2 regions of the Lysinibacillus sp. NPDC094177 genome follow, and region 1 is predicted to be linked to the other one. Evidence: riboswitches for the same ligand, from Rfam matches in the RefSeq annotation. Region 1 holds a riboswitch; the other holds the start of a gene.
The links. Region 1 has a riboswitch for cobalamin ahead of ACQKNC_RS00755 (energy-coupling factor ABC transporter permease). Riboswitches for the same ligand answer to the same signal wherever they lie in the genome.

Region 1 (4,188 bases):
TCGATTAAAACCTCATACACTAATCCTGCCATTCCATATACACCAGCATCACCGCTGGAAATAACCGATACAACACTTCCAGCCTCCGCTTGACGCACAGCTTCCTGTGCTCGCGAAACTTCCTCTGTCATACCAGTACTAATAATCGACTTTGCGCTAACTAAATCCTGAATAAGTTCAACATAAGTTTTATAGCCTATGATCATATCACTTTGTTGTAGTGCCTCCACAGCACGATTCGTAATATGTTTAAAATCTCCAGGCCCAAAGCCAACTACGAAAATCTTACCTTTTTGCGCCATTTTGTTACCCCTCTTTCACCTTTTCAATACCTTTTATGGCTGTTGTCTGTGCTGTACGTTGTAACGAACCTTCACGCAATGTAAAGACATGCTCATTATGTAACGATTCATGATTTAAATCTTGCACAAGTGCCTTCGCATGCTCCGTTGTCGGCACGCGATACCAATTCCCCTGAGGATAAGCAATGACAACACAAGCATCCTTACACCTACCATTACATCGAGTCCTCGTTGTATGTATTTCTTTATCAAGTGCCAGCAACTGTATTTCATCACGGATTGCCTGTGTAATGTCCTCCGCATCTTTTTTCATACAGCTACTACCATTACAAATAAAAAGATGTGTTTTCATCCCCTCTAAATTCCAAGTTGTCATAGTCGTTCTCCCCTCATTTGCTTTTAGGAAAAAGAAAAACCTTTACTCTAGACGAAGAGTAAAGGTTTAGTAGAAGCCAATTAAAAACGAATATATAAGGGTACTCGCTTTCGCTTCAACTTCTCCCTCCGAAAAGTTTGCATGCAGCATCACATAAGCAGGTTTCCTGACTTAAGCTTCTTTTTACTTTCGCACCTTCCCATTTTTTATATGGTGGCCTTTGCGATTTCATCAGCTATTACAGTAGCGGGGGCTGTATCGGATTTTCACCGAATTCCCTATTATCTTGAAAATATTCAAGCACTTATGGACGTTTTATATGAATTTAGTTTTAACTTCTTTCAGCAAGTATCCAAACATCCGCTGAAAGAAGTTAAAGCCTCCGGCGGATGTCACAAAATCGGAAAGGAGTTCAATAAAGGATGTTAGCCTAAGATCATCGCATCCATGCGATAACGGCTAACTGACCTGCATCACGCAGGCCTAAGCACAAAGCCGATTCCGGACGCAATTATGCGGCGGCATAATTGATTTTGATAAAACTGTTTCTATCATAGCTTATTTTTTTAAAATTTCAATATTTCTTTCTTAATTTGTGACATTTTTATTAATTATTTTTAGAAAAATGTGACATCCATTTTCTATTTATCCGAATTTTCGACATAGAGACTAAATTAAAAATTTTTTCACAAAAAGTATAGCATATTTATGGAAAACCATGTTACACTTTGTCGTGAAATCTCACAACTTCATCTTTTTTCGGTGCGAATTGTTCAGCATTTCGCTTAAAAGGGAAGCCGGTTCAAATCCGGCGCGGTCCCGCCACTGTACTAGGGAGTTTTATAGATAATGTCACTGTCCAAAGGATGGGAAGGCCTATAAAACGTTGAACTAAAGCCAGGAGACCTGCCGAAAAATATGTGATCGTTTCAACCTACGAGGATGGGTGTGCGGCTTAGCAGATTAGAACTTATTTACTTTTTTAGCTATGCACTTTTCCCCCAAAGGGAGAAGTGCTTTTTTTCATTCAGAAGAGACTCCATCTCAAGGTAGTAGATGAGTACAGATATGGTTCCAACTGGACCAAAACACCTACTGAATGAAAAAAACTCCGGCGGATGTCACGGATTTTGAAAGGAATGAATTGTGCTTGCACAATTCAAAATTCGGACGCAATTACGCCAAGGCGAAATTATATTGATCGCATACTAATTCGAATAATTTTAATGTGAGGAGGAGAGATTTTTGAAACTCTCAGGTTGGAAGCTTAGTTATTTCTTATTGGCATTTTTATTCGTGCCAGATCGTGCATTTGCGATGCATATTATGGAGGGCTTTTTGCCAATCGAATGGGCAATTTTTTGGTGGGTCGTATCAATTCCATTTATTATTTTAGGATTACGTTCTATTCGAAAAACAATTGATGAAAATCCTGAAACAAAAATGATATTAGGTCTTTCGGGTGCCTTTGCCTTTGTGCTATCAGCTTTAAAAATACCTTCTGTAACAGGAAGTTGCTCACACCCAACAGGAGTTGGGCTTGGGACAGTTCTTTTTGGACCATTAGCGATGAGTGTTATCGGGACAATCGTATTATTATTCCAAGCTTTACTTTTAGCTCATGGTGGACTTACAACTTTAGGTGCTAATGCCTTTTCTATGGCAATTGCTGGTCCTATTATTGCTTATTATGTTTTTAAGGGCTCTCAAAAAATGGGGTTATCATTTTCAGTAGCTGTATTCTTAGCAGCGATGCTTGGTGATTTAGGTACATATGTTGTCACTTCTGTACAATTAGCACTTGCCTTCCCTTCTGAGGTCGGAGGCTTTATGGCTTCATTCACAAAGTTTGCTGGTATTTTTGCATTAACGCAAATTCCTCTTGCTGTTAGTGAAGGAATTTTAACAGTGATCGTTATGAACTTCCTGAAAAAATACAATGTCAGTGAATTAAAAGCTTTACGTGTTTTTTCAGCAAAGGAGGCTCACTAACATGAAAAAAAACTTACTGCTCTTAGCAATTGTTGTGTTACTAGCAATCGTTCCCCTATTTATTCAAAAAGGTGCAGAATTCGGAGGTGCTGATGGCGAAGCGGAAGCAGCGATTAGTGAAATAGATGCAAGCTACGAGCCATGGTTTGAAAGCTTATGGGAGCCACCAAGTGGTGAAATTGAAAGCTTATTATTCGCACTACAAGCTGCTATTGGCGCTGGATTTATCGGCTATTTCATCGGCTTAATGCGCGGCAAACATAAAGAAGGTTAAACGCTATGTTACTCATTGATAAGTATGCTTATATGAACAAACTAGCGACTGTTCATCCGCTAGAAAAAATGACGTTATCCCTTGGACTACTTTTATTGTCGCTTATCATGAGAGATGAACGAATATCACTCATTACATTTATTGTGATGAGTGCTTTTATCATTTTAGGCGCAAAAATCCCTACAAAATATTATGCAAAATTACTATTGCTACCTGGATTCTTTTTACTATCAAGTTTAGTATCAATTTTAATTTCTATAACCCAATCAACTAGCACGCTACCAACGCACATTTGGTCATTTTCACTTAATAGTTGGACGATTTTTATCGGCAGTGCGAGCCTCGTGACAGCACAACAGCTTTTTTTCATCGTTCTTGGCAGTATCAGCTGTTTGTATTTTTTAATTCTTACGACTTCAGTCCAATCTATTTGTTACGTCCTACGACAATGGCGACTTCCTACTCTATTTGTAGAGTTAGTAGAGCTAACGTATCGGTTTATTTTTATCTTTTTAGACAGTATGCAAAAAATTCATCTTGCCCAGCAGGCTCGTCTAGGATACAGCTCCCCTATGCAGTGGCTTCGTTCAGTATCAATGCTGATTGCAGCATTACTTGCTGAGATGTTCCAACGAAGTCGTGAGTTAAACAATGCGATGGAAGCACGTGGTGGCGAAACTGTCTATTGGCAGGAGAATGTTCCCTATAGCATGAAAAACTGGCTAGGTATTTCTGCTATTTTTATACTCCTCATCATTTATGGAGGTTTTTTCCGATGATAGACTTATATTTTGAATTAACACATTTATCCTACGCTTATGCAGATGGAACTCATGCCTTAACAGATATTACACTTCAGATTCCTAAGGGGAAAAAAATCGCTTTACTTGGTCATAATGGGGCTGGAAAATCAACATTATTTCAACACCTGAATGGAATTTTGAAACCTACTGCTGGAAGTATATCATTTTGTGGCAAAGAACTTAATTATAGTAGAAAAGCATTAAAAGAATTACGTCAACAGGTTGGTATTGTATTTCAGGATGCTGACAACCAGCTTTTTTCTGGTACAGTGAAGCAAGATATTGCATTCGGACCATTAAATCTTGGCTGGACAACTGAAAAAATTGAAGAAAAAATTACATGGGCTGTCGCTCAAACCGAAGTTGAAGCATTGTTAGATAAACCCATACATTTTTTAAGTGTTGGACAGAAAAAACGTGTCGCTATGGCAGGAGTACTTG
Region 2 (4,188 bases), on a different contig from region 1:
TTATCGTCTCCTCAGGTACATCTAAAGCAAGTAAAATAAGTGCGCTGCCAATACCTGTTCGATCTTTCCCGACAGCGCAATGATGAACAAGCCCTAAATTTTCAGGGTGTTGAATCGTTGCCATTAACTCCTTGAACGAGGCATTATTAAAAGGCATTTGTGCGTAAAATTCTCGGAATATCTCTGGGCTTACAACCTTATAAAAATCTTTCCCACCAGTATTTGTAGGCATCTCAAAAGCATGATTTCCCTTTGCTGGTATTTGAATATTCTTGGCATACGGGAATACCGGATTAGGATTAGTTTGAGCCTCATGGTTGTCTCGATAATCAAAAATTGTTTTCACACCTAGTGTTTCAAAAAGCTCCTTATCTGCTTTCGTCATTTTACCAAGCGCTGCTGAACGATAAATCAAACCATTCTTAACAGCACGCCCATCTCTCGACTTATAACCACCCATATCACGGAAATTATAGACTGCCTCAAACGGAATAATCTTCATATCAAACTGTTTCACTCACTGCACCTCCCTCTGTTAGCAAGCATTCTTATCTCTATTTTATAGAACAATTCGATATAATACCAATATTCACACTAGGAAATGTCATCACTACTTAGAGCTTTAAAGGTATTTATTTGAGCGCTTCTTTGTCGGAGCGGAGCGGGTGGCCATATTATCTGATCACCTCTCACTCTCACCGAAGTAGAGCAGTTATCCACTCTTCCCGATCACTTTTCCTTCCAAGCGGAGCGGGGTCAAGGAATCTTCACAGTGAAGTGTTCACACTACCAGAGTAATTACCTAGTTAAAAAAGCTGCCCTTTAAAGGACAGCTCCAAAATTCTATTTTTCCATATAGACTATTTAAATAACTCAGGGTATGCGGCTTTTGCTATTAACTCAACAGCTTCGCCAATACGTGGACCTGGGCGGTTCGAAATATCAGTATCTATATAGTAAACTGCTTTATTTTGAATGGCAGTGATTGAATTCCATCCATCACGAGAAAGGATTTCTGCCGCTGGGTCTTTCACATAGTTTACTGTTGTTAAGATGACTTCTGGGTTTTTCGCAATGACATCTTCCTCAGATACCTTTGCCCAGTTTTGGAGATCAGCAAAAACGTTCTTTACATTTGCAGCATTTAAAATCTCTTGTTGGAACGTACCAGAACCTGGTGTATATAAGTCTGGCTTTGGACTAATTTCTAAGTAGATATTTTTCGGTTCTTTCACATCTTTGACTTTCGCTTGGACTTCCGCAATTTTAGCTTTAATATCTTTATCTAACTTGTCGCCTTTATCTTTGATTCCCATTACCGTTGCGATTTGTTGGATATCCCCGTAAACATCATCAAATGATTTAGCTGATTGAATGGCAAACACTTTAATACCGGCAGCTTCGAGACCTTTTAAGGCATTTAAATTTTCATCATCGCCTCCAGTCGTATAAGCAATAACGACATCTGGCTTTAACGCTAAAATACGCTCACTATTGAATTTTACAGTATCAGAAACACGCTCAATTTTTTGAGCTTCTTCTGGATACGAATCATACTCAGTTGCACCAACGATTTTATCACCCACACCTAAAGCAAATAAAATTTCTGTATTACTCGGCTGTAATGAAACAATAGTTTTAGGTACGGCATCAAACTCTACTTCTACGCCACGGTCATCCTTAACTTTATAGCTAGTTTTCTCTACTTGTTGATTTTCCTTAGAAACAGCATCTTTATTAGTATCCTCTTTCGCACCACAGCCAACTAATACAAGTGCCAGCATCAACACAGAAAGCCATTGAAGTTTAAACATTTTTTTCATTTCATTGATTCTCCTTTTTCTTTTTCATCGGGTATGACTTACTAATAAACGGTATTTCGGCAATACCAGCATGCCGATTCATATAGACAGCCATTACAAAAAAAACATTGGCTAGCAATCCTAAATAATCAAAAAGAATAGCTGGTACTTCTCGTTCTTCAGATACTTTGTGCAAAATGCGATATGATTTTTTCGCCTCACTACGGCATAAATGTAATGCAGTGGCAGCCTCTGTTCCTTGAGGTAATACAAAGTTCTGTATTTCTTCCTTAACATGACTAACATAGAAATCATAGCGATTACTTAGCCAAGTTAAATCATCTTCGGTTACCGCTAATTTACCTCGGACTGAGCCATTTACATGGTAAGCCATTGGCAAAATGGCTAATAAATCATCCGCTACTACCTCTAACGTTTCTTTTTTCACCGCTGTCAAAGCGACGCCAATATGTGTTGTAAGGCTATCCGTTCGAATTTCAAAATCTACTGTTAATGCCTTTTCACGCATAAATGGATAACAAGAAAAACGTGCATCTTTTTTCAAATCTAAGTCCCCGCTTTCTTTCATGAAAAATTCTTACTTTATAAACACCCTTGGATCTCATCAGGTGAATTAATAAGTGCACATAAAAAAACGCTGTTCCCACTCCTAAGGAAACAACGAAAATAACATAAATAGTGTGTCGTATAGACACGTCATAGCCTATGTATTTGCCGCATATTCTCCTAGCTTCCGAAGAGTTATCTATACGTTCAAACAAAGGTCGGTCTCCTGGCTTGTACAGTTTATTCAATCACGTTGTGAGTCATAAAAAAACCTTCCCATCAAATAATTCGACAGTGGTATATCTTTATGATTCCTGTACTTACAGTTGCGGAAACAGCTTCGGTTTTTCACCGAATTCCCGATTATGCTATAGTTTAGCACCCTTATTCTGCAAGAATTATTCACTTGTAAAGCAGTTTAACATATATTGATAGGAAAAAATAGCTTTGAAATGAACGGAAAACAAATGAATATGAACAATAGTAAGCCCTTTTTCTACAAAGCTATACAAAAACATTCTCTATTCTGATTTCAATGAGAGTTAAAGTTATGGCTCTTCACAATATGTACTTGACTGCACATTCCATGTAGGAGGAAGCTTTCCGTAAATTTAGTCTAATCCTCCCTCCATATACTTTCATCGACCAACTTTTTTAATCAAAAACGGATTTTAGTATTGATCCAAGGTTTTATAAGATTCTTTCAATAGCTCGCTCAATATCAAGCTGTGAATCTGTAGGTTCGAAGCGGGCAACTGTTTTACCATTTGTATCTATTAAAAATTTTGTAAAGTTCCAGCGAATATTACGACCGTCTAAAAAACTAGGTGCAATTTGGATAATTGCTTCTGCCAGCATTTTTTCCTGCATACTTGCCTTGCCGAATTCGCGATAGTCTATCTCGTGCTTTAAATAATTGAATAATGGGTGTGTCGCATCTCCATTGACCTGCACCAATTCAAAAATTGGGAATGTTACACCATAGTTGATTTTACAAAGTTGTGTAGTTTGTTCGCCATCTTCAGGATTTTGATTATCAAATTGATCACAAGGAAAACCTAATACAACAAAATTATCTTTCTCATATTTGCCATACATTTTTTGTAAGTCTTCGAATTGATATGTAAAACGGCACTTGTTTGCTGTATTAACAATTAACAGCGTTTTTCCTCGATAAGTTTCCATTGATAATATTTCACCATTTGGCTTCTTTACTAAATAATTATAAATACTCATTATTTAACTCCTTTTACTTTTTCATATATTATCAGGTGTGTTATTAACCATTTTGAAGACAGCATTTTCCGCTAAGGGCATCAAAAAAAATCCTATTATCGGTCAATAATAAACCTATTTTTTCCTAATCAACACGCCTGGATATATTATAAACTAATTCTCTATTAACGAAAGAATTTTCATAAAAAAATAGCCATTCCACGAGTTTTAATGGATGGCTTTCATATATTTTCTTTTGCATTTAACATCTTGTTCTTCATCAATTAAACGCTCCGCAATTTTTAGTAGCTTCGGGTCTTTCGTCTCATCGAATAGCTTTTTAAAGGATACAATAATATCATAGCGTATTAATGTCGGGTGCTTTTCATCTAAGCATATTTGAAATCTTTTCGCCAAATATGAAACGACTAAATCTCTTTGTACCTGCCCTGCTAAGCCTATTTTCCAAATTGCCTGCAAAGTATGCCTCGCAGTTACTGTTTTTTCATCATACGTTACTGCCCAAATCTTTAAAAAGTCCTCCAAAACCCTTTCTTCAGGATCACTTTTTGCTGCCAATGCGCATAAAAATTGTGCAGCACTT

Region 2: another riboswitch for cobalamin. It lies ahead of ACQKNC_RS12040 (ATP:cob(I)alamin adenosyltransferase); the one in region 1 lies ahead of ACQKNC_RS00755 (energy-coupling factor ABC transporter permease).

Annotation. Positions count from the first base shown of each region.
Region 1 covers NZ_JBNNTW010000001.1:149,451-153,638, forward strand. The annotation lists gene cobJ (precorrin-3B C(17)-methyltransferase) at 1-302, opposite strand, end outside; gene ACQKNC_RS00750 ((2Fe-2S) ferredoxin domain-containing protein) at 307-678, opposite strand; cobalamin riboswitch at 817-1,001, opposite strand; cobalamin riboswitch at 1,422-1,606, shown strand; gene ACQKNC_RS00755 (energy-coupling factor ABC transporter permease) at 1,924-2,670, shown strand; gene ACQKNC_RS00760 (energy-coupling factor ABC transporter substrate-binding protein) at 2,672-2,944, shown strand; gene cbiQ (cobalt ECF transporter T component CbiQ) at 2,950-3,723, shown strand; gene ACQKNC_RS00770 (energy-coupling factor ABC transporter ATP-binding protein) at 3,720-4,188, shown strand, end outside.
Region 2 covers NZ_JBNNTW010000006.1:85,890-90,077, forward strand. The annotation lists gene ACQKNC_RS12030 (tyrosine-protein phosphatase) at 1-517, opposite strand, end outside; gene ACQKNC_RS12035 (helical backbone metal receptor) at 861-1,823, opposite strand; gene ACQKNC_RS12040 (ATP:cob(I)alamin adenosyltransferase) at 1,825-2,367, opposite strand; cobalamin riboswitch at 2,569-2,771, opposite strand; gene ACQKNC_RS12045 (glutathione peroxidase) at 3,060-3,605, opposite strand; gene ACQKNC_RS12050 (hypothetical protein) at 3,813-4,188, opposite strand, start outside.